2 regions of the Rhizobium centroccidentale genome follow, and region 1 is predicted to be linked to the other one. Evidence: riboswitches for the same ligand, from Rfam matches in the RefSeq annotation. Region 1 holds a riboswitch; the other holds the start of a gene.
What was found. Region 1 has a riboswitch for cobalamin ahead of PH562_RS24515 (aromatic ring-hydroxylating oxygenase subunit alpha). Riboswitches for the same ligand answer to the same signal wherever they lie in the genome.

Region 1 (5,554 bases):
TTCCCTGGTTCGACTTGGCACTCAAGTCTGTAGGCGTTTCATGTCGGGAATGCTTCCCGAGCAAGGTTTCGCTGCCTGCTTCGTCGCATATCCGAATAGACGACAAAGAACGCGGCAGCGCGTTATTTAGTTCCTCAAATCCCTACCGACTTAAGGAGTTACGAGGGGCTCCACGATGAATTTATAGTGATTGCTTTCTTAACCCAAGATTAACCAGCAATCCTTACTATTATTTCATGAAAGGATACCGAAAGAGTAACCTCCTCATTTACGGCTTGCTGACGATCCTGGCACTGATGGGGCCGGTCTCCAAGCCTTCGGCCGGCGAAAGCCCGCCCTGGGGCGATCCGAAAAACGCCCTGATTGTCGATGCTTACGAGCTGAACACCATCGACTGGAACGCGTTTCTGCAGGACAAACGGATAGCCGGCTTCATCTCCAAGGCCTCCGACGGATTGCCCGAAAGCTTCAGCTGCACCGGCGATCACGGCGGCGATACGGTGGCCCATTGCAGGACGATGTGGCGTAAGTACGCAGTCAGCCGTGAGCTCTTTCAAACGCGCCGCATGCTGGCAAAGGCGAATGGTCTGTTATGGGGCGCCTATCATCTGGGGCGGCCCGGCAATCCGATCGACCAGGCCAATCATTTTCTCGATTATGCCGATCCACAGCCGGATGAGCTGATGGTGCTCGATATCGACGGCATGGACACGACGCAGTTCATGTCACTCGACGATGCGCAGATCTATGTCGCCCACATCAAGGTCAAGACCGGGCGCTACCCCATTCTCTATGTCAATCACAATATGGCGCGCTACATCGCCGATCACCGGGGTACCTATCCGCTGCTGTCGCGGCTGCCCTTGTGGTATGCGCGCTACAAGCCTGATGTCAAAGGCACTTTCCCACTCGGCAACTGGGACAATTATGCCATCTGGCAGTTCGCTTCGTCGGACAATTGCTCGGAGAAAAGCTGCCCCTATCGGGTGCCGGGGACGCTCACCGATATCGACGTCAATGTCGTGCCGATGACGAAGGTTCAGCTCGCGAGGATCTGGCCGCAGGGCGATCTCCTGCCGGCCAAACCCCTGCCCGCGCCGGACCTGACGATCGCGCTTGCACAGATGTGCAGCGGACCGCGGCAGATGCTCGTTTCGCTCATGACCGAGATCGACCCGGTCGTCACCGCGTCAACCCCGCAAACCAAGCCGGTCGAGATCAACGAACTGAACTATCAGGATTTCTAGGCCGGTACGACCGCCCTTAGATCGATGCTAGGCCTCGATCTGCACATCCGTCTTCGGACGCGAACAGCAGGCGAGGATATAGCCCTCGTCGATCTCGTCATCGAGGATGCCGCCATTATGGCTCATCTCGACTTCGCCCGAGAGCTTCATGACCCGGCATGTCCCGCAGAGGCCGGATTCGCAGGCGGCACCGATGCGCACGCCGGCGCCGCGCGCCGCCTGAAGCACGGTCTGGCCCGCCGCGCAGACGACATCCTTGCCCGCCATGGTGAAGCGGATCGTGGTCGCCGCCTCGCCCGATGCATCGTCGGAGACTTCCGCAAGCGGTGTCGCCGCATTGGCCGGCTGGAAGCTTTCCTGATGATAGCGCGACATGTCGAAACCATGCGCTTCGAGCATCGAGCGCACGGCGTCCATGAAGACTTCCGGGCCGCAGCAGAAGATGGTCCGGTCCATGAAATCGGGCGCCAGCAGGCCGATCTTCGCCTTGTCGATACGACCCTTCAACCCGGACCAGAGGTCTGTTCGGCCGCAACCTTCGACGATGAAACCGAGATTGAGGTTCGGCATGAAGCGCGCGAGATATTCGAGCTCGGAACGAAAGATGATGTCGGCCGGGCTGCGCGAGCAGTTGACGAAGGTGATATCAGACAGCGGTGCGATATCGGACATGTAGCGCGTCATCGACATCATCGGCGTGATGCCGGAGCCGGCCGAGACGAAAAGATATTTCTCGCCGGGATGACGGACATGGCTGAAATCGCCGAGCGGGCCGAAAGCCTTGATGCGCATGCCCGGCTTCAGGTTCTCGAACATCCAGCGCGTGCCGATGCTGTCCTTTTGCGCCTTCACCGTCACCGCGACCGAGAAGGGCCGCGACGGCGTGGACGACAGCGTATAGGTGCGCATGACCGGCTCCGGAGCCGTCGGCAGCTCCAGCGTCACGAACTGGCCCGGCAGATAACGGAACCAGTTATCCTTGTCGGACCCGAAGGTGAAGGTCATCACGTCAGGCGCTTCGGGCGTTGCCGAGAGGCATTCGAGCACATGCTGCCTATCATTCCAGGGCTGCATCTGGTCGAGGTGGCGATGCGGAAGGGAGACGGTCATGTTCATGCTCAGGCAACCGCCGACAGCTTGGCCTGATCGCCCTGCAGCCGGTTGATCATGAATGTCGTGTACCATTCGACGAACTGCATGACGCCGCCTTCGTGGATCTCCGAATAGGGACCGGGCTCATAGGCCGGCGAGCGGATGCCGAAGGCATTTTCCTCGACGATGCGGCGGTCCTGATCGTTGGTTTCGGTCCAGACGTGGGTCAGCTCTTCCAGATTATAGTCGACACCTTCGACGGCATCCTTATGGACGAGCCACTTCGTGGTCACGGCAGTTTCCTCGGCGCTGATCGGCAGGACGCGGAAGGAGATCGCGTGGTCGCCGAGCATGTGGTTCCACGTCGTCGGATAGTGGAACAGCAGCATGGTGCCGATGCCGTTGATCGTCACATCGGGCGAGAGCGGCCGCCTGACGGCATTCTGGCCGGACATGGTGTAGCTCTCGGCACCTTCGATCAGCGGCATGCGGGCCGTGCGGAACTGCCCATCCGGCGAGATCTTGAATTCGCTCGGCAGGCCGGCGGCTTCGCAGCGTGCCCAGTGCTCGGTGATGACGGGGTCGCTCATCGCGCCCTGCACGCCGGTCACGGTCGGAGCTTCCGGGAAGGTGCGGCAGAGTTCGGGGTGATTGGCCGCGCAATGATAGCACTCGCGGTTGTTTTCCCAGACGAGCTTCCAGTTGCCCTTCTCGATGATGGTGCTCTGGAAGGCGACCTTGGCTTCGCTGATGCGGTGCGGCGCCATGTAGGGTTCGATCGTGGCGCGAACCGGTGCGAAATCGGGGGCGTTCTGCGCGAGGCAGATGAAGATGTAGCCGCCGACGCTTTCGCAGTGAACCGGCTTTAGCGAATACTGGCTCTTGTCGAAATCCTCCGCCATCTGGCGGGCGAAGAGCAGCGAGCCGTCGAGCTCGTAGGTCCACTGGTGATAGGGGCAGACGAGCTTTGCCGACGAGCCGCGCTCGGTGGTGCAGACACGCGAGCCGCGATGGCGACAGCTATTGTGGAAGGCGCGGATGACCTGATCGCGGCCGCGAACGATCACGACGGGATAATCGCCGATCTGGACGGTGAAATAATTGCCCGCGCGCGGCACTTCGCAATCATGGCCGATAAACAGCCAGTCGCGATAGTAGATCGTCTCCATATCGAGCTTGAAGTAATCCGGATCGGTGTAGAACGGTTGCTCAAGGCTCAAACCCGTCCGGTGGTTCTTCAGTTGCCGCAGAACTTTGCTGCCGATGTCCATTTGCCTATCCTTAGCAGTACCAGAAGGCGGGCAAAGGACATGCGCGGCCGATTGGGAGCGGCCAAAAGCAATGTCCCGACCACCCGCCGCGGTCAGTAAACCTATGTGCCCAAGGCTGGTTTCCGGGCTCTGGAGCGGCCCTGTTTCCAGAGCCCCATGGCACCTTCCCAGGTCGATCGACCCAGTGGCTTTATCCGCCATGCCTCACTCCACCACCGTTGCGGGGGCAGCGCCGGATTTTGACCGGCTTCCCAATTCTCCGTCTCCCTAGCAGACGGCACCTTGAGATTGATGGCATCATAGCTCTCGGCTCCGCCAGCCGCTGCGCTGCAATGCGACATCGGCTCCGAAATTGACGACAGTCGAAACGGGACGCCCGGACGGTTGCGTGCCGCGAGAATATAGAGAGGAAATTCAATTGGTTGGGCGCTTGCATCAGAGACGCTCCGAGCATCGTATGTGCATTCCACCAATGACGCTTTATCCTGATTGCGACAGGTCTGCAAACGGCCGATAATTGGGAGGCTAGTTGCACGGCTGAGAGCGCCGACAGAGCCGCTATCGGGAGCCTTCGGTCCGGCGCGGTCAAGCTCGGCTCAAGCTCCGTAGTCCATCATGTCGCCGAAGAGTTTATAGCGAGATCCGGCATGGCCAAACTCAGATATTTCGACGCTGGGAAGCCCGCCGAGCCTGAACCGGCGCAGCCGGTATCAACGACGGGGTACACCGAATTCCTGCGCACCGGCCGCATCAACCGCAACAGGCCGCATTGGCTGGCAGAAGAGCGCGAATACCTCACCCATGAACAGGTGGCCGAACGCACGGCGCTGAAGCTCCGGGACGCCGGCGAAAAGACCCACGACCGGCTCAACAATTTCCATAGGTCCATCCGCTTCCCGAAGCTCATCTTTCATCACACGCTGAAGGACACGCCGCATCTCGGCTATTGCCATGTCACCGCCGCGCGGACGCAATTCGCCCAATATGAGCAGGTGAACTGGGCCTTCTACATAGCCAACTTCTTTGCCCGGATCGGCCACGAAGAGAACTTCTTCGAGGATATCAGCCTCAAATATTCGCGGATGTATTTCGCGGTCGCCATCCATCCGGACAGGCAAGCCGAAGACAAGAAGCTGACGATCAATCGCGACGTCCGCGGCAACGGCGTACTGTTCCACACCCACGATCCGCAGATCGCCATCCGCAACGTTCTTCTGCTCGGCGCCCGCAACGAGCAGCTTCGCGACATCATTCGCCAGCTTTGACGATTGATCCGAAAACTCGAAGGGCATAAGAAACGGCCTGAACTGCAAGCAGGCAGGCCATGGCACGACACATAGATATTCTCGAACATCCGCAAACGGCAATAGAGGTCGCGACGGCTACCCTTGCCGAGGGCCTGCCGATCGGGCTGCCGACGGAGACGGTCTACGGCCTTGCCGCCGATGCCACCAATCCTGCCGCGATTACCCGGATCTACGAGACGAAGGGGCGGCCGCGCTTCAATCCGCTGATCTGCCACATGAGCGATCTTGCGATGGCCGAGCGCTATGCGGTCTTCGACCCCATCTCGCGCAAGCTCGCGGAAGCCTTCTGGCCCGGACCGCTGACGCTGGTGCTGCCGCTCAAGCCCGATAGCGGCATCCATCCGCTGGCGACCGCCGGCCTCGACACGGTCGGTATCCGCGTACCGCGGGGCTTTGCCGGAGACCTGATCCGCGCCTTCGACCGGCCGCTTGCCGCGCCGAGCGCCAATACCTCGGGCAAGATCAGCGCCACCAGCGCCGATCATGTGGACGACGATCTCGGAGAGCGGATCACGCTCATCCTCGACGCCGGGGCCTCGGTCGTCGGCGTGGAGTCGACCATCGTCAAGGTCGAGGATGGCGAGATGCGACTGTTACGACCCGGCGGGCTGGCAGCCAGCGAGATCGAGCGTGTGGC
Region 2 (5,554 bases), on a different contig from region 1:
AGCCCTGAACCTGCGTGCCTTCGAGCGCCATCTGACGAAGGCGGATGTAATAGATAGTCTTGATACCCTTCTTCCAGGCGTAGATCTGCGCCTTGTTGATATCGCGCGTTGTCGCGGTATCGCGGAAGAACAGCGTCAGCGACAGGCCTTGGTCGACATGCTGGGTGGCCGCAGCATAGGTGTCGATGATCTTTTCCGGCCCGATCTCGTAGGCGTCCTGGTAATAGTCGAGATTGTCGTTCGTCATGAAGGCGGCCGGATAATAGACGCGGCCGATCTTGCCTTCCTTGCGAATCTCGATCTTGGAGACGATTGGATGGATCGAGGAGGTCGAGTGGTTGATGTAGGAGATCGAGCCCGTCGGCGGCACGGCCTGCAGGTTCTGGTTATAGAGCCCGCCCTCCATGACGGCTTTCTTCAAGGCGAGCCAATCCTCCTGGGTGGGAATGGCAATCCCGGCCTTCTCGAAGATTTCCGCGACACGCCCGGTCGCGGGCTTCCATTCCTGCTCCGTATACTTATCGAAATATTCGCCGGAGGCGTATTTCGAATTCTCGAAGCCCTTGAAGCTCTGGCCACGCTCGACCGCAAGCAGATTCGAGGCGCGAATAGCGTGGTAGGTGACCGTGTAGAAGTAGATGTTGGTGAAATCGACACCTTCTTCCGAGCCGTAGAAGATGCGCTCGCGGGCGAGATAGCCGTGCAGGTTCATCTGGCCGAGGCCGATCGCATGGCTTTCGTCATTGCCCTTCTCGATCGAGGGTACGGAGGAGATATGGCTCATGTCCGAGACGGCCGTCAGCGCCCGGATGGACATCTCGATCGTCTTGCCGAAATCCGGGCTGTCCATCGCGGCAGCAATATTCAGAGAACCGAGATTGCAGGAGATGTCCTTGCCCATATGCTTGTAGGACAGGTCGTCGTTGTATTCGCTGGCTTCGCTGACCTGCAGGATTTCCGAGCAGAGATTGCTCATGGTGATGCGGCCGGCAACCGGATTGGCGCGGTTCACCGTGTCCTCGAACATGATGTAGGGATAACCGCTTTCGAACTGGATTTCGGCGATCACCTGGAAGAATTCGCGCGCCTTGATCTTCTTCTTGCGGATGCGGCTGTCGGCCACCATCTCGCGATACTTCTCCGTCACCGAAATCTCGGTAAATGGCACGCCATAAACGCGCTCCACATCATAGGGCGAGAATAGGTACATATCCTCGTTGTTCTTCGCGAGCTCGAAAGTAATGTCCGGAATGACCACGCCGAGCGACAGTGTCTTGATGCGAATCTTCTCGTCGGCATTTTCGCGTTTGGTATCGAGGAAGCGCATGATGTCGGGATGGTGAGCGTTCAGGTAGACGGCGCCCGCCCCTTGCCGCGCGCCAAGCTGGTTGGCGTAGGAGAAGGAGTCTTCCAGCAGCTTCATGACGGGAATGATGCCGGACGACTGGTTCTCGATATGCTTGATGGGTGCGCCGGCCTCACGGATGTTGGTGAGCGATAGCGCCACGCCTCCGCCGCGTTTCGAAAGCTGCAGAGCCGAGTTAATGGCGCGGCCGATCGATTCCATATTGTCTTCGACACGCAGCAGGAAGCAGGAGACCAGCTCTCCGCGCTGCTTCTTGCCGGCATTGAGGAAGGTCGGTGTTGCCGGCTGGAAGCGGCCGGAGATAATCTCGTCCACCAGATCGCGCGCAATCTGCTCGCTGCCCTGCGCCAGCGTCAGCGCGACCATGCAGATGCGGTCTTCATAACGCTCGAGATAGCGTTTTCCATCGAAGGTCTTCAGCGTGTAGCTGGTGTAGTATTTGAAGGCGCCGAGAAAGGTCGGAAAACGGAATTTCTTCGCATAGGCGTGATCGAAGAGATCGCGCACGAAATTGAAGGAATACTGATCCAGAACCTCCTGCTCGTAGTAGCCTTCCCTCACCAGATAATCGAGCTTTTCCCTGAGGTTATGGAAGAAGACCGTGTTCTGATTGACGTGCTGGAGGAAGTATTGCTTGGCCGCCATACGATCCTTGTCGAGCTGGATCTTTCCGTGCTCATCATAGAGGTTCAGCATGGCGTTCAGTGCGTGATAATCCAATGCTGGTTCCGCCGCCTTGGCTGGCCGATCATTCGTGGTAGCAGAAAAAGTGCTCTGCGGTTTTTCGCCCGCGTCCCGCAACAAAGAAGAGCTTAGCGTATCCAAAATCGTTCCAATCCCTGTCTGACATTGGCGACATCCTCATCCGTGCCCAGAAGTTCGAACCGATAGAGATACGGCACCTGGCATTTAGCAGAGATGATGTCGCCGGCGATCCCGTAGGTCGCGCCGAAGTTGCTGTTGCCCGCGGCGATGACCCCGCGGATGTTCGAACGGTTGCCCGCATCGTTGAGGAAGCGGATCACCTGCTTGGGCACGGCCCCTTTGCCACCGTCGCCGCAATAGGTCGGGACGATCAGGACATAGAGCGAGGTCGTTCGAAATTCGTCTCCCGCGGCAAGCGGGATACGAGCAGCCGGCAATGCGAGCTTCGTAACGAAGCGATGGGTATTTTCCGACCGGCTGGAGAAATAGACGATCTCGCCCACCGCCCGGCTCCTTAAGCGAGAGCGCTGATCATGTCGGGACGGAAGCCGGCCCAATGCAACTCCCCGGCGACGACAACCGGAACCTGGCGATAGCCGAGACCCTGCACCAGCTCATAGGCGGCGGCATCGGTCGATACGTCGACGATGGTGTAGTCGATGCCTTGGCGATCAAGCGCGCGGGTCGTGGCTGTGCACTGGACGCAGGCGGGCTTGCTGTAGACGGTGATGCTCATGAGATATCCTCGTATGGATGGGCACGGAAAATCGCTCGGGCATCGGATGATGCCCGCTCGGCGGGTGAAAAGTGGAGCAAACCTAGCCGGCGGCCGGACGCATTTAAGCGGCCGTCACTCGCGCGGGCGACTATAGATACTCAGGAACATGGACTTCACCCCGAAGTTATCAGCGGGATCTTCGAGGAAGCGAGGGCGGCCATTATGCCGCATGGACCATCGCTCGCCAGCCGGACACCCCGCCCGTGGACGTCAATGCTCAAGGCAGGTCTCCTGGCTCGCGGGTCATAACATTCGTCTTGCCTTCCCAAGACACACGGTCTCAGTGACGTCATTGAACGAATGCTCACCGCTCACAGTTGCGGGGGCAGCTCCGGCTTAGCGATCATCATGTTCGCCGACCAGATTCCCGTCTTAGCCTCCAATTCTTGCGAATCAGAAGAACCTCGAACACTATATATAGTATCTTCAGTTAAAATTGCGTCAACTGCTTCGATGGCCTCAAGCCAATTTCGATGTTGATGAATTCCGACAATCTCGCCTGACGCGTGCACAGGGGCTGGACAGATGCAGCGTTACTTCATTACGCTGCATCTGTAATGTTATTACATAAAGGACCCTTCATGCCGAACACAAGCTCTGGTATCCTCCTTGCAGCCTCATCCTTGGCTTGCGCCTTGCTGCTTCCCTTCCCGTCGTTTGCCGACGACGAAAAGGAGACGGAAAGCTGGCGACTATTCGTCGCCGATCACAGCCTGCCGATCGTCCGCGCGATCGATGCCTCAAGTGGCAAGGAAATCGGCCGGTTCGATCTTCACGGCTATGCCTCCCTGTCTCTCAGTCAATCCGGCCGCACCATATTTGCCGTGCAAGGCGAAAAGAATGTGGTCCACGCGATTGCGACCGGCATATCCCTCTCCGACCACGGCGAACATCGCGACATCGAACTTTCCGATCCGAAACTGCTCCGGACATCGATCAAGGGCGAAAAGCCTGGGCACGTGGTGACGCACGGCAACAATGTCGCAATCTTCTACGACCGCGACGACAAGTTCGATCTCCTGTCCGAAAATGGCCTTGCCGAAGGCAAACCCGATATTCGTTCATTCCAGACCATCGCCGCCCACCACGGCGTTGCCGTTCCGATGGGCGACCATCTTCTCGTGTCGGTGCCGAACATGGAGGCTTCCGTGAAGGAAGGCGAGTTGCCGCCGCGCCTCGGCTTGCGCGTGTTGGACCGAACGGGAGAGCAGGTTGGTGATATCAAGCGCTGCACAGGGCTTCATGGGGAAGCGACTTCCGCCCGGCTGATTGCCTTCGGCTGCGAGGAAGGTGTCCTGATCGCTCGCCCCGGCGGTATCGACGGCCCAAAGGTGGAGATGCTCGCCTATGGCTCTTCCTTGCCAAAGGGCAAGGTCTCGACATTGCTCGGCGGCATGTCCATGCAATTCTTCCTCGGCAATTATGGTGAGCAGAACGTCGTATTGATCGATCCGGACAATTCTGACCAACCCTACAAGCTGATCGAACTGCCGACACGACGGGTCGATTTCATACTCGATCCGGCAAAGCCGCAGATCGCCTACATTCTCACCGAGGACGGCAATCTGCATCTTATTGATGTCGTGAAAGGCGCGATCGTGAAATCCGAGACCGTTACCGAACCTTACAGCAAGGACGGTCACTGGCGCGACCCGCGGCCTCGTCTGGCGATCGCCGGCAATCTCATCGCCATTACCGATCCGCGCCACGGCCTCGTGCGCATGGTCGATAACCAATCACTGATGGAAGTCCGCAGCATTCCCGTCGAGGGGCAGCCCTTTGCGATCGTTGCGGCCGGCGGATCGGGAGCAGTGCATTGAGAGCCTGAGGTGTAGAGATTGCGATCCGATTCGGATCATTGTTCGTTGGTAGTCAGTATCTGACTACCGCCACCTGTTTTGAGCGCCATGTTTTAAGCGCGATGCCATCGATCGCTAACTGTTGAACATCGCAACGGGAGCCGGTGCTCGGCCAGCTCTCGACAATTGGCGATCGATAAGAATCCGGCTTGCCAAGCCGCCCATGATATCAGGCAGCGTGCGGACGAAACTTTGCGGTCGCAGCACCCTCCAGACGAAACTTCAGTTCGTAAGCCACAGCGCAGATTGCCAAAGTGGCGACGGCAATTGGGATAAACGACACGGCGGACAAGAGTCCCATACGATCCAATCCGTAGGCGATCAGCAGCATAACGGTCTGGTGGAGAACGTAGTAGGTAAGAACCGCCCTATTGAGATAGCGGATCACGGCATTTTCCGATCGGCACCAAATCCTCGCATAGCCGAGAACGGCGACGATCGCGCACCATTGGAACGCACCACCAAGTATTCTCCCGACAGACAGCCGCCACATTTCTGGATCACTGGATGGCAGGCTGGGAAACAGGCATACCAAAGCCACCGCGCAAGCGACCGTCAGAATCAACGCCGGTCTCCGCATGTTGACAATAGCATCCCAGCAATCGTCACGCGTTGCCATCACAGCTCCCATCACGAACGCAGCCATATAAACGGCATGGCTATACCAATCAGTCAAAAACTCCAGTGACGGGGGGAAAATTGGTCTCAAGACGAGCCGAAGGAAAATGAACAGCAAGGCGGGCGCTATCAGTACCCATTTGCCCGTAAGCCAAGGGGCAAGCCGATCTCCAATATAGGACAACAACGATGGCCACACCGCCACCGCGAGCGTGATGATCACGGTAT

Region 2: another riboswitch for cobalamin. It lies ahead of nrdH (glutaredoxin-like protein NrdH); the one in region 1 lies ahead of PH562_RS24515 (aromatic ring-hydroxylating oxygenase subunit alpha).

The regions. Positions count from the first base shown of each region.
Region 1 is NZ_JAQJCG010000022.1:86,271-91,824, forward strand. It holds gene PH562_RS24505 (glycoside hydrolase family 25 protein) at 237-1,247, shown strand; gene PH562_RS24510 (FAD-binding oxidoreductase) at 1,275-2,363, opposite strand; gene PH562_RS24515 (aromatic ring-hydroxylating oxygenase subunit alpha) at 2,366-3,610, opposite strand; cobalamin riboswitch at 3,707-3,910, opposite strand; gene PH562_RS24520 (DUF6656 family protein) at 4,258-4,875, shown strand; gene PH562_RS24525 (L-threonylcarbamoyladenylate synthase) at 4,935-5,554, shown strand, end outside.
Region 2 is NZ_JAQJCG010000009.1:157,802-163,355, reverse strand. It holds gene nrdE (class 1b ribonucleoside-diphosphate reductase subunit alpha) at 1-2,170, opposite strand, end outside; gene nrdI (class Ib ribonucleoside-diphosphate reductase assembly flavoprotein NrdI) at 2,179-2,574, opposite strand; gene nrdH (glutaredoxin-like protein NrdH) at 2,586-2,807, opposite strand; cobalamin riboswitch at 3,054-3,271, opposite strand; gene PH562_RS14475 (hypothetical protein) at 3,431-4,669, shown strand; gene PH562_RS14470 (acyltransferase family protein) at 4,878-5,554, opposite strand, start outside.